Regions from separate parts of the Arthrobacter sulfonylureivorans genome, predicted to be linked through region 2. Evidence: predicted binding sites of a transcription regulator. Region 2 holds the regulator's gene; each other region holds the start of a gene.

What was found. Region 2 encodes LexA, which represses DNA repair genes until DNA is damaged. Its sites were predicted from a motif close to TCGAACANNTGTTCGA; they were not measured.
Region 1: MNQ99_RS09775 (DUF6504 family protein) is a predicted target of LexA. The motif match lies at 1,425-1,440, and genes of this name have one in related genera.
Region 3: MNQ99_RS16695 (LexA family protein) is a predicted target of LexA. The motif match lies at 1,505-1,520, and genes of this name have one in related genera.

Annotation. Positions count from the first base shown of each region.
Region 1 is NZ_CP093326.1:2,085,326-2,088,598, reverse strand. Features, by position in the region: gene MNQ99_RS09780 (DNA polymerase III subunit alpha) at 1-922, opposite strand, end outside; gene MNQ99_RS09775 (DUF6504 family protein) at 1,014-1,328, opposite strand; gene MNQ99_RS09770 (hypothetical protein) at 1,499-1,720, opposite strand; gene MNQ99_RS09765 (SRPBCC family protein) at 2,032-2,463, opposite strand; gene MNQ99_RS09760 (SOS response-associated peptidase) at 2,756-3,273, opposite strand, start outside.
Region 2 is NZ_CP093326.1:2,689,644-2,692,916, forward strand. Features, by position in the region: gene MNQ99_RS12450 (histidinol-phosphate transaminase) at 1-223, opposite strand, end outside; gene MNQ99_RS12455 (LysM peptidoglycan-binding domain-containing protein) at 296-649, opposite strand; gene lexA (transcriptional repressor LexA) at 951-1,700, shown strand; gene MNQ99_RS12465 (ATP-dependent DNA helicase) at 1,771-3,273, opposite strand, start outside.
Region 3 is NZ_CP093326.1:3,622,593-3,625,865, forward strand. Features, by position in the region: gene MNQ99_RS16690 (Y-family DNA polymerase) at 1-1,077, opposite strand, end outside; gene MNQ99_RS16695 (LexA family protein) at 1,070-1,489, opposite strand; gene MNQ99_RS16700 (hypothetical protein) at 1,774-2,091, opposite strand; gene MNQ99_RS16705 (ATP-dependent Clp protease ATP-binding subunit) at 2,302-3,273, shown strand, end outside.

The DNA of each region.
Region 1 (3,273 bases), 600 kb from region 2:
GGACCACGGGATGTTTGAAGCCCATATCCTGGTAAGGGTCCATCCGGCACCGGTCCGCCACGGCTTCCGTCATGGACAGCAAGCGGTGCACGTCCCGGCTTCCGCCACCGGCAGCCTGAACGACTTCCCGGGCCAGTGCCTGCATCTGGGCAGGGGCTTTCAGCCAGCCCTGTGCACTGGGCTGCAGGTCAGGAAGTTTGGACAGGGCCGTTAAAGCCCTAGCCGAGTCCAGCACATCTGCGGTGGCGGCTCCGTCCTCTTCGCAGTAGCGCACCGCGTTGGTCAGCACTGCTGGAATCTTCAGCTCCCCGGCAAGGTTGAGCATGCGCACAGCATGGGCGGTGCTCAGGTTCTCGCCGGGGGCACTGAGGTGGGAAACGATCTCCATTGCCAACGATCCGACCGGCAGTACGGTGCACCAGTGTCCGGCCAGCCGCCGCGCTTCGGCATAGCTGCGGCGGCGCAGCGCCTGCCCGAGCTCGGACATTGGCCCCAACAGCACCGTGAGGGCAGGTCCGCCGTCCGGAGTACCGGCATGCCGGGCGAGTTGTTCCAGCGTCACCCCGGGCGTCCGGTGCCTGCTTCCCCGCCCGCTGCCTGCCGTACCGTCATGCGCTGCCGAAATCAGGCGGCAGAGCGCATGGTAGCCGTTGCCTTGGTTCCCGCCATGCGCCAGCACCACAACACGTCCGGTGTCCCGGCCGCTGTCGTCCTGAACTGCCAGATCCACGCCGACTATCGGATCAATCCCCACTGCCAGGCAAGCCTTGATGTGCTTGACCGTTCCGTAAAGTCCATCCCGGTCTGTGCAGGCCAAAGCGTCCGCTCCGAACGAAGCGGCTGCGCCGGCCAACTCATCAGGCCAGGAGACACCGTAGTGGGCGCTGAACGCCGTGGATACGTGCAGATGGGTAAAGCTCATAGGTCATTCCAAACGCCTTATTCAAGGCACGGGATCGTTATCCGGCAGGCTGCCGCGAAAACCGAGGCGGATAAATACTGCGTGCCTGCGCTCAGGCGCTCAGTTCCCGGACGGCATCATGGACACGGATCAGTCGCCAGCGATCGGCATCCACCTGATGGGAAAGATCCAAGGTGCGGATCTGGGACCCGCTGTTCAGCCGTGCCTGCACGCGCCAGATTTCGTGGTCCACCAACCCGGCCCCCCTGCCCCGCTCTGCCCGCAGCTCTTCCGCCCACCATTTGCGGCGTTCATACCAACGCACAGGTTCTGCGACGATCCGGTAGCTCCTGCCCTGCCACCGCAGCCGCAGCGGCTGTCCGGCAGGGGAACAAATAACTTCGACAGCTTCACTGAAAACACCCATGTTCCAGTCACCTTTCATCTGGACAACGGGTCAGAGTCCGCAGCACGCGCCCCTGCGCCAACACGCCTGCCGAAGAACTTGACCCTTCTATTCTATTCGAATATGTGTTCGAATCCAAGGTCAAGCGTAGGGACGGGCACTGACAAAATCAGGGTGAGTAGTGAGGACGCCTAAGCCTGCAACAATTGCCTGGCTTGCCGCAGCGCTGGCCCGCATGCCACACGATCTTCCTCGGGGATATCCAGCAGCTCCATGATTTCCACCGGCCGGCGAGCGCTGTCCGGATCCCCCAGCCGGACGTGGAGTTCGGCAAGGCACGCGAGCGCTTCGACCTGGACGGGTACGGCTGCCTGCCGCAGGTTGCTTGTGACCGCTCCGGCCAGAATCTTCACCGCCTTGTGCCGTATCGCCATGGGAGTCGGCCAGTACAACCGCGTTGGCCACGGCCGCGGCCAGCTTTCCCGCCGCGGGCCCGGCCGTTGTTTCCGCTCCAAGACCGGAGGCGCTGTCCCGCATGACCCGGATCCAGTTACCTGCCGGGTCGACCAGCGAAAATCCGCTCAGTCCACATACTTGCGCCGTCGCGGCCGGGTAATCCGGGAAAGCCGACCATCGGCAGTTTTCCGTAGCCAGCCCTCAACCCGGCGGCGCCGGCGTCGAAGAGCCGCACGGCAGCAGCGGAACGGTCCGCGACCCCATTGGCCTAGCCTTGCTCGGCCAGATCCTTCACATCGCCCACCAGCTTGTCCCACATCAACTTGGAGTGCTCCGCCGCTTCGGCATTGGCATTGTTGTCCTGCGACAGCGTGAACTCGGTGCCGCCGGGAACCTCCTGCAGCGTCCAGATCAGGCGGTGGTAGTTCTCCGGCACGTCCTCCTGTCCGGTCAGCGGGCTGAAGTGAGTGACGACCAGCCGCCTTCCCGGTTCGAACTCCAGCACCTGGCCCTTGTCTTCGTAGGCCTTGCCTTCCCATTCACCCCGCCAGCGGATGGGCCCGCCGATGCTCCAGTCGGTGTGCACCTCGGTACCGAACATGAACCCCTTGATCGCTTCGGGGTCGGTAATCACCGCCCAGACACGATCAGGCGGTGCCGCGATGGTCGCCGTCGAACTGGCGACAAACTTTCCCGTCATGAGTAACTCCCCCGCAGACACCCTCAAACCCCACATACACCCTCACAGCGGCTGGGTCCCGCTACTTCCCTAGCTTCCAGCAGCCAGGGCCGGCGCACAATAAGTCCGGCGGAATTGTTGCGGGCGGCCGCCGACAAACCGGACCTGGGTGAAGCTGACAGCCGGCGGGCGAGAGCGCCCGGGAAAGGGAGATGCCAGGCTGAAACGAACTTGAGGGCCGGGAGGAGCCCTCAGGCAAACAGCGAGAGGATGGCCGTCGTGAAATCACTTCTGCGAACGGCCGAGCCAGCACTCATGCTGCCTCGTCGATGAGATCGGGCCCGTTATTGCGCACGTTGTTGACCTTGGAACTGACCCGCCGCGGAACAAGATGTGGTTCGGGCATGGCATCCAGCAGCTGTTGAACATCGGCCTCGGATGTTGTTTCCGGATCCAGCCAGTCCGAATAAAGGTCAGTCGGGACGATCAGCGGTGTTCTGTCATGGATGTGCCCGAGCGAATCGGAAGCTTGGGTGGTGATGATGGTGCAGGTCCGCAGCCACTTCTCCGGATGATCTTCCGGCAAGGCTGGATCCGGCCAATTCTCGAAGAGAGCCGCGAAGGCCAACATCTCTTCGCGTTCGCCGTGCAGATAGATCGGTATTTTGCCGTCCGGGGTCTTTTGCCATTCAAAGTACCCATCGGCAACGAGCAACCCGCGCTTTTTTGCCGCCGCCTTTCGGAACGAGGGTTTTTCCGTGACGGTCTCCATCCGTGCGTTGATCAGTCGCGCGCCGGAGCGAGGATCCTTGGCCCACGGGGGCACGAGGC
Region 2 (3,273 bases):
TCCGAAGCTCGGTAAACTCGCGGTCCGGATACCGGTTCAAACCGGCCGCCGCCGCACTGACGGCCGAGACGATGGCTTGATGCACCGTCTCCGGCAATCCGTGGGTGTTTTCGTTGACATTCAGGAGGATGGGCACGTCCAACTGGGGGGCGCCATATGGTTCCAGGCCCCGGAGATTCCCCCGCAACGGCAGACGGTTCAGGCGTTCTAACTGCTCACTCACCGATCCAGCTTAAGCTTCGGCCCGCCCGGGGCAGGAATCGGGCGGGCCGAAGCGGCTCATATTACGGTTCCCTCAATGCGATGACGGCACGAGCAGCTGCTGGCCGGAATGGACGATGTCCCCATCCAGGCCGTTCAATTGCGCGATCTCGAAGATGACATCATGCGGGTTGCGGTCAGGGGCCGACAGCACTGCCACATCCCACAGCGTCTGGCCGCTGCCGACCGTGACAGTAACAGCTGGCCCCGGCCCCAGCCCCCCGGCAGCGGCCATCGCCGGTGCGGTGAAGAAGCCGACCAAGGTGAGCGCGACGGCCGCGGCAAGCATGAGCGGCAGGCCAATCAGCAGCAAACGGCCCCGGCGGGTGAGCCGGAGGGCGGAGTTGGCGCGGAGGTCTGCGGACTGCGGTGCGAGCTGGGCGGACATGGTGCCACCTTTCCGATTTTCGATCTATTTCGACTGGTTTCGATCATCGAACCACTGCATTCGAACGTATCTTCGAATGCATCTTCTACAGTTTTAGCACTGGTGATCGACTATTGTCGAGACTCAGTCGAACAAATGTTTGAAATTCCTCACCGCCTGGCCTAGCGTTGATGGCATGAGCGGCTGTGAATTGCAGTGCATCAGCCGCCACTGACAAAACAGTCGAGACAGCAATCCGAGTGCCGGTTCCGCATCAGCCAGACCCGGCACCTGGACCATCATGGGAAGACCGGGGCCGGATATGTCCGAAGAGACCACCACCACCGCCGGAGCGCGGCGACGAGGCCGCCCTGTCAAGGTCGGACGCAGCCTGACGCCGCGGCAGAAGAAGATCTTGGAAACGATCCAGCGCTCCGTCATTGCCCACGGGTATCCGCCGTCGATGCGCGAGATCGGTGACATTGTCGGCTTGGCCAGCTTGTCCAGCGTCACGCATCAGCTGTCTCAACTGGAGAAGATGGGCTACATCCGGCGGGACCCGAAGCGTCCCCGGGCAATGGAGATCCTCACCCCACTGACGCTTGAGCATGGCGGCGTGGAAATAGTGGGCGTGGACGAGCCGCAGCAGCTGCGCAGCTCTAGCGGCGTCGCGGTGTCCGAACTCACCACTTCATCCGATACGGCAATGGTGCCGTTGGTGGGGCGCATCGCCGCCGGCGGACCGATCCTGGCAGACCAGGCGGTCGAGGACGTCATGCCGCTTCCCCGGCAGCTGGTGGGGCACGGCGAATTGTTCATGCTGAAGGTGTCCGGCGATTCGATGATCGATGCTGCCATCTGCGACGGCGACTGGGTGGTGGTTCGGCAGCAGCACACCGCCGAGAACGGCGACATTGTTGCGGCACTGCTCGACGACGAGGCAACGGTGAAAACCTTCCGGCAGCGCGATGGGCACACCTGGCTGCTGCCGCAGAACACGCGCTATGAACCGATTCTGGGCGACCACGCAACCATCATGGGCAAAGTTGTCTCCGTGATGCGCGCGCTCTGACCCCTCCGTCACCGAACCTTCGGCCTGCTGTGGCCTGAACCGGCGGGACCCGGTCCCTGCCCCAGCCGGTTCAGGCTGCAGCAGCCGCCAGCCGCTCCAGAATCTGACGGGCGATGGCGCCGTCTTTCGTACTCCAAAACGGCGGCAGGGCACTGCGGAGGAAATTTCCATAGCGGGCGGTGGCCAGACGGGAATCCAACACGGCCACCACCCCCTTGTCATTGGAAGCACGAATCAAGCGGCCGGCGCCCTGGGCCAACCGCACCGCTGCGTGGGTGGCCGAGACCGTCATGAAACCATTGCCTCCGGTCTGGGCTACCGACCGGGTACGGGCGGTGGTCAACGGGTCGTCCGGCCGCGGGAACGGAATGCGGTCGATGACCACCAACCGGCAGGCCTCGCCCGGGACATCGACCCCCTGCCACAGCGTCATCGTGCCGAACAGGCAGGTGTCCGGTTCATCGGCGAATTGGCGAACCAGCGCCCCGATTGATGATTCGCCCTGGCACAGGATGGTCAGGTCGGTGCGCTTGCGCATTTCGGCGGCAGCTTCCTCTGCCGCGCGACGCGAGGAGAACAATCCGAGGGCACCGCCGCGTGAGGCCCTCAGCAGCTCCTCGAGTTCGTCGAGCTGCTCGCTGCTGGTGCCGCGGCCCGGCTTGGGCAGGTGCGATGCCACGTACAGCACGCCTTGGCGAGGGTAATCGAAGGGGCTGCCCACATCGGCGCTTGAGTACGCCGGAGCGCCGGCCCCCAACAATCCAAGCGAACCGGCAACAGCGTCAAAAGTTCCCCCCACCGACAACGTGGCGGAGGTTAGCACCACCGTATGTTCGTCGAACAGCCCCTCGCGCAGCCTGGAGGCAACAGACAACGGCGCGATGTTGAGCGTTGCCGGTTGGTCGTCACTGGCGATGTAGTCGCCGGTCTCGCCGTACGTGCTCGGGCGGGTCGCCCAAATGACCTCGCGGGAATCCGCCGCCGACAGCAGCCGTTCGGCCATCTCCAGCACCGCAGAAAGGCGGGAGCGGGCCATCTGCCTCCCGCCGTCAGCTGCCCCGGATCCCTCGGGCTTGGAATCTGATAGCGCCGCACGGGCCGCCTCCCGCAGCTGCACGAGTACCAACTCCTGCTCCTCGCGCAGGCCGGAGGCCAACAATCCGCTCGGCAGCGGCTCCAGCACATCCTCCAGGGCGCCGGCAGCCGAGTTGAGAGGCTCCACGCTGATCCCGGTGTGCTTGCGCGCGGTCGAAGCCGCGGTGCGGACCATGGCAGCCGACAGCTGCCCCGCCACAGCGCTGGTCACGCGGTCCTGCAATTCGTGGGCTTCGTCAATCACCACCACGTCGTAGTCCGGAAGCACTGCCACGCCCTCGAAGGCGTTGATGGCGAGCATGGCGTGGTTGGTGATCACGATGTCCGCCTCTGCCGCATGCCCGCGCGCCAGTTCACTGAAGCATTCGGCGGCGAGGGGACACTTTTGCGCGCCGAGGCATTCCATCGATCCCACGGAGACCTGGCGCCACGCGCGGTCGCTGACGCCGGGCACCAGTTCATCGCGATCGCCGGTCTC
Region 3 (3,273 bases), 930 kb from region 2:
CAGCACTCCTGCCCGGACATAGTGGGCGCCGGGAATGAGGCAGCCGCGCATGGCAGCCACCGCGGCCTTGGTCAGTTGGATCGGATCCTGCGTGGGCGCCGGAAGGTGGACACTGGCGGCGGGAAACGACGCTTCCCCGCCGGCGAACCTGCTGGTCCCCGCCGTCACCGTCAGCACCGAGGCGCGCAGTCCCTCGGCAGCCATCCGGGCGGCGCCGCGCTGGGCGTAAACGGCCATCACCTGATCCATCTCCTCCAGCGCGGTGACCGGTGTGGAGAAGCTGCGCGAGAACATGATCTGCTGCTTGTCGGCCCGTTCCTCGGTGTGCGGGATACAGGCCGTGCCATTCAGTTCCAGCACCGTCCGCTGCAGCACCACGGAGAACTTCTTGCGGATCACCTGTGGGTCCGCGGCCTTCAAATCGGCGATCGACTCGATGCCGATGGCGTTCAGCCGCTTCCCGGTCCGCCCACCCACGCCCCACAGCCCGGTGACGGGAACACGCGACTGGATCCATTCGATGTCCGGCGCCGGCATAGAACCCAGCGAGCAGACGCCGGCCATCTGTGGATTCCGTTTGGCTACGTGGTTGGCGAACTTTGCCAGCGTCTTGGTCCGGGCTACGCCGACGGAGACCGGAACGCCCACCTGTTGGACCACGGCGGCCCGGATCCGGGCCGCCGTCTCCCGCAGCTGCGGCTCATCCCCGGGCAGGCCCAGGAACGACTCGTCGATCGAGTAGACCTCCTGCCAGGCTCCGAACCGGCCCAGCACTTCCATCACCCGGGCGCTGAGGTCGCCGTACAGCTCGTAATTGCTGGATTTTGCCACCAGTCCCCAGGCCTTGGCGCGTGGCGCCACCTGGAACCACGGCGTGCCGGTCTTCAACCCCAGCTGCTTGGCTTCCTCGGAGCGCGCGACCACGCAGCCGTCATTGTTGGACAGGACAACGACGGGGCGTCCCTCAAGCGACGGGTCGAACACCCGCTCACAGGAGACATAGAAGTTGTTGACGTCCACCAGCGCGATCCGTTCACGGAGCTGCGTCGGCGCTGCGGCGGGTCCTTCGCTAAACATGGTGCAGGCAGCGCGTGGCCACGCCCCAAATGCTCAGGTCGCCGAGCTCGCCCACCTCGGTCGGGACACCGCCGTCGTCCGTCTGCAGGCGCACACCGCCGGCGGCCAGATGCAGGCGGCGCACCACCAGCTCCCCGTCCAGCACGGCGATCACCACCGAGCCATCGCGCGGCTCCAGCGCGCGGTCCACGATCAGCTCATCGCCGTCGCAGATTCCGGCCGATGCCATCGAGTTACCGGCCACGCGCATCACGAAGGTACTGGTACGGTCCCGGATCAGGTGCCGGTTCAGGTCGAGGCCGCCGTGGAAATAGTCCCGCGCCGGTGAGGGAAAGCCGCGGGCGTCTTCGGGCGTCCCGTCACCCAGCTCCGGGCCGGCCGACGCGCCGGAGGGGCGCTCCAGACCGAACATGACAAGCCCCCATCTTCGAACAGATCTTCGAAGATCAGACTATCACCCCGGGATCTTCGAAAGCCTTGGGACTAGCTCGGCGGACGTGGACCTCGACCGGCTGCACGGCTCTCTCGGGAGGCGCCAATCGCGGACCATAGCATTCCGCTTCTTCTAGGGGCTTCTGCCCGTCCTCTCGCAGATCCCCCTCAGATTCGCCCGACGATGCCGAGGGCTGCTACCCGGCTGGGGATGGTGGTGAACAACGGGATGACAATCCCCCGCCCTTCTGAGGAAGCAGTCAGTCACGCGGCGCTTTGGATGATGCTCTGCACGTGCTTGGTGCTCAAACGGACGCTGATCGGAAGTTCAGCCCAGTACTCTGCCTCATTGGCCAGTTCGTCGAGAAGGCGCTGGATTTCCTCCGCGCTCATTCCCGCCTTGTGCCCGTCGACAATCACCCTGCCGAGGGCCTGGGCGGCGTCGTCAAAAGTCATATAGGCGTCTCTGATGCCTTCCATGGCTTGCTCGCGCAGATACGCCTCCAGTCGTGGCCCTCCCTCCCGAAACAACCGTTCAAGTTCTTCGCGCCGCTTCTCGAACGCTTCCCTGCTGTCCGTCATGAACCGCTCCTCGACTCCTGATACTGGGAAAAGCAAAGCTACGCTCCACGTCGGCCTGCTGCCGGCGCTATCCCCCTGTGTAGGCATTGTTTTCTGCATGCATCGTCAATGTGAGTCGACTCGACTCAACTTTTCCCGGCTTGTGGAATAATCTTCGGCATGAAGCGTTAACATGAGTCGAAGGCACTCAAGTCCACAGGAGGATCATCAATGCCACTGTTCTTCGGACCCACGTCCGGCAACGGATCATTCGACGAGTTCCTGGTCCGCTACCTGCAGGGCCAGCGTGCGGCGCAGTCCCGCCGCACGGTCGACCTCACCCGGCTGCTCAGCCGCCGCACCCAGGAAGTGCTGGCCCAGGCCGCCGCATTTGCCGCTGGACTCGGCCACACGGAAGTGGATGCGCTGCACATTCTGCGCGTGATGGCCGAACAGGAACCGACTGCCGGCCAGATCAAGCTCGCCGGCGCCGATCCGCGGGACATCGTCCGCGCCGCCGAGCAACGCCTGCCGGAAAAGGCCGAGCCCATCGGCGAGGCGCCGTCCCTGACCCCCTCGGCCCAGCGTGCCCTGCTGGATGCGCACCAGGTGGCCCGGGCGTTTGGCTCCACCTACATTGACCCGGAGCATCTGTTCGCCGCGTTCGTGCTGAACCAGGAAACCGCGGCTGGCCAAATCCTGGCCGGCACCGGCGTCACCCCGCAGGCGCTGCAGCAGGCCAACGCGGCGGAGGCGGCCCAGGCCCACCCGGGCGGCGGCGCCGCAACCCGGCAGGAACAAAACCCCAACTCCGCCACACCCATGCTGGACCAGTTCGGCCTTGACCTGACCGCCCGGGCCCGCGAGAACCAGTTGGACCCGGTGATCGGCCGCGCCGACGAGATCGCGCAAACCATCGAGATCCTGGCCCGCCGAACCAAGAACAACCCGGTCCTGATCGGCGAGGCCGGCGTCGGCAAGACCGCCATCGTGGAAGGGCTGGCCCAAGCGATCGTGGACGGCGATGTTCCGGAGCAGTTGCGCGGCAAGCGCGTGGTGTCGCTGGACCTGCCCGGCATGCTGGCCGGCACCAAATACCGCGGCGACTTCGAGGAACGGCTGACAAAGACCATGGAAGAGATCAGTGCCGCCAGCAGCGAACTGATCGTCTTCATCGACGAACTGCACACCGTGGTCGGCGCC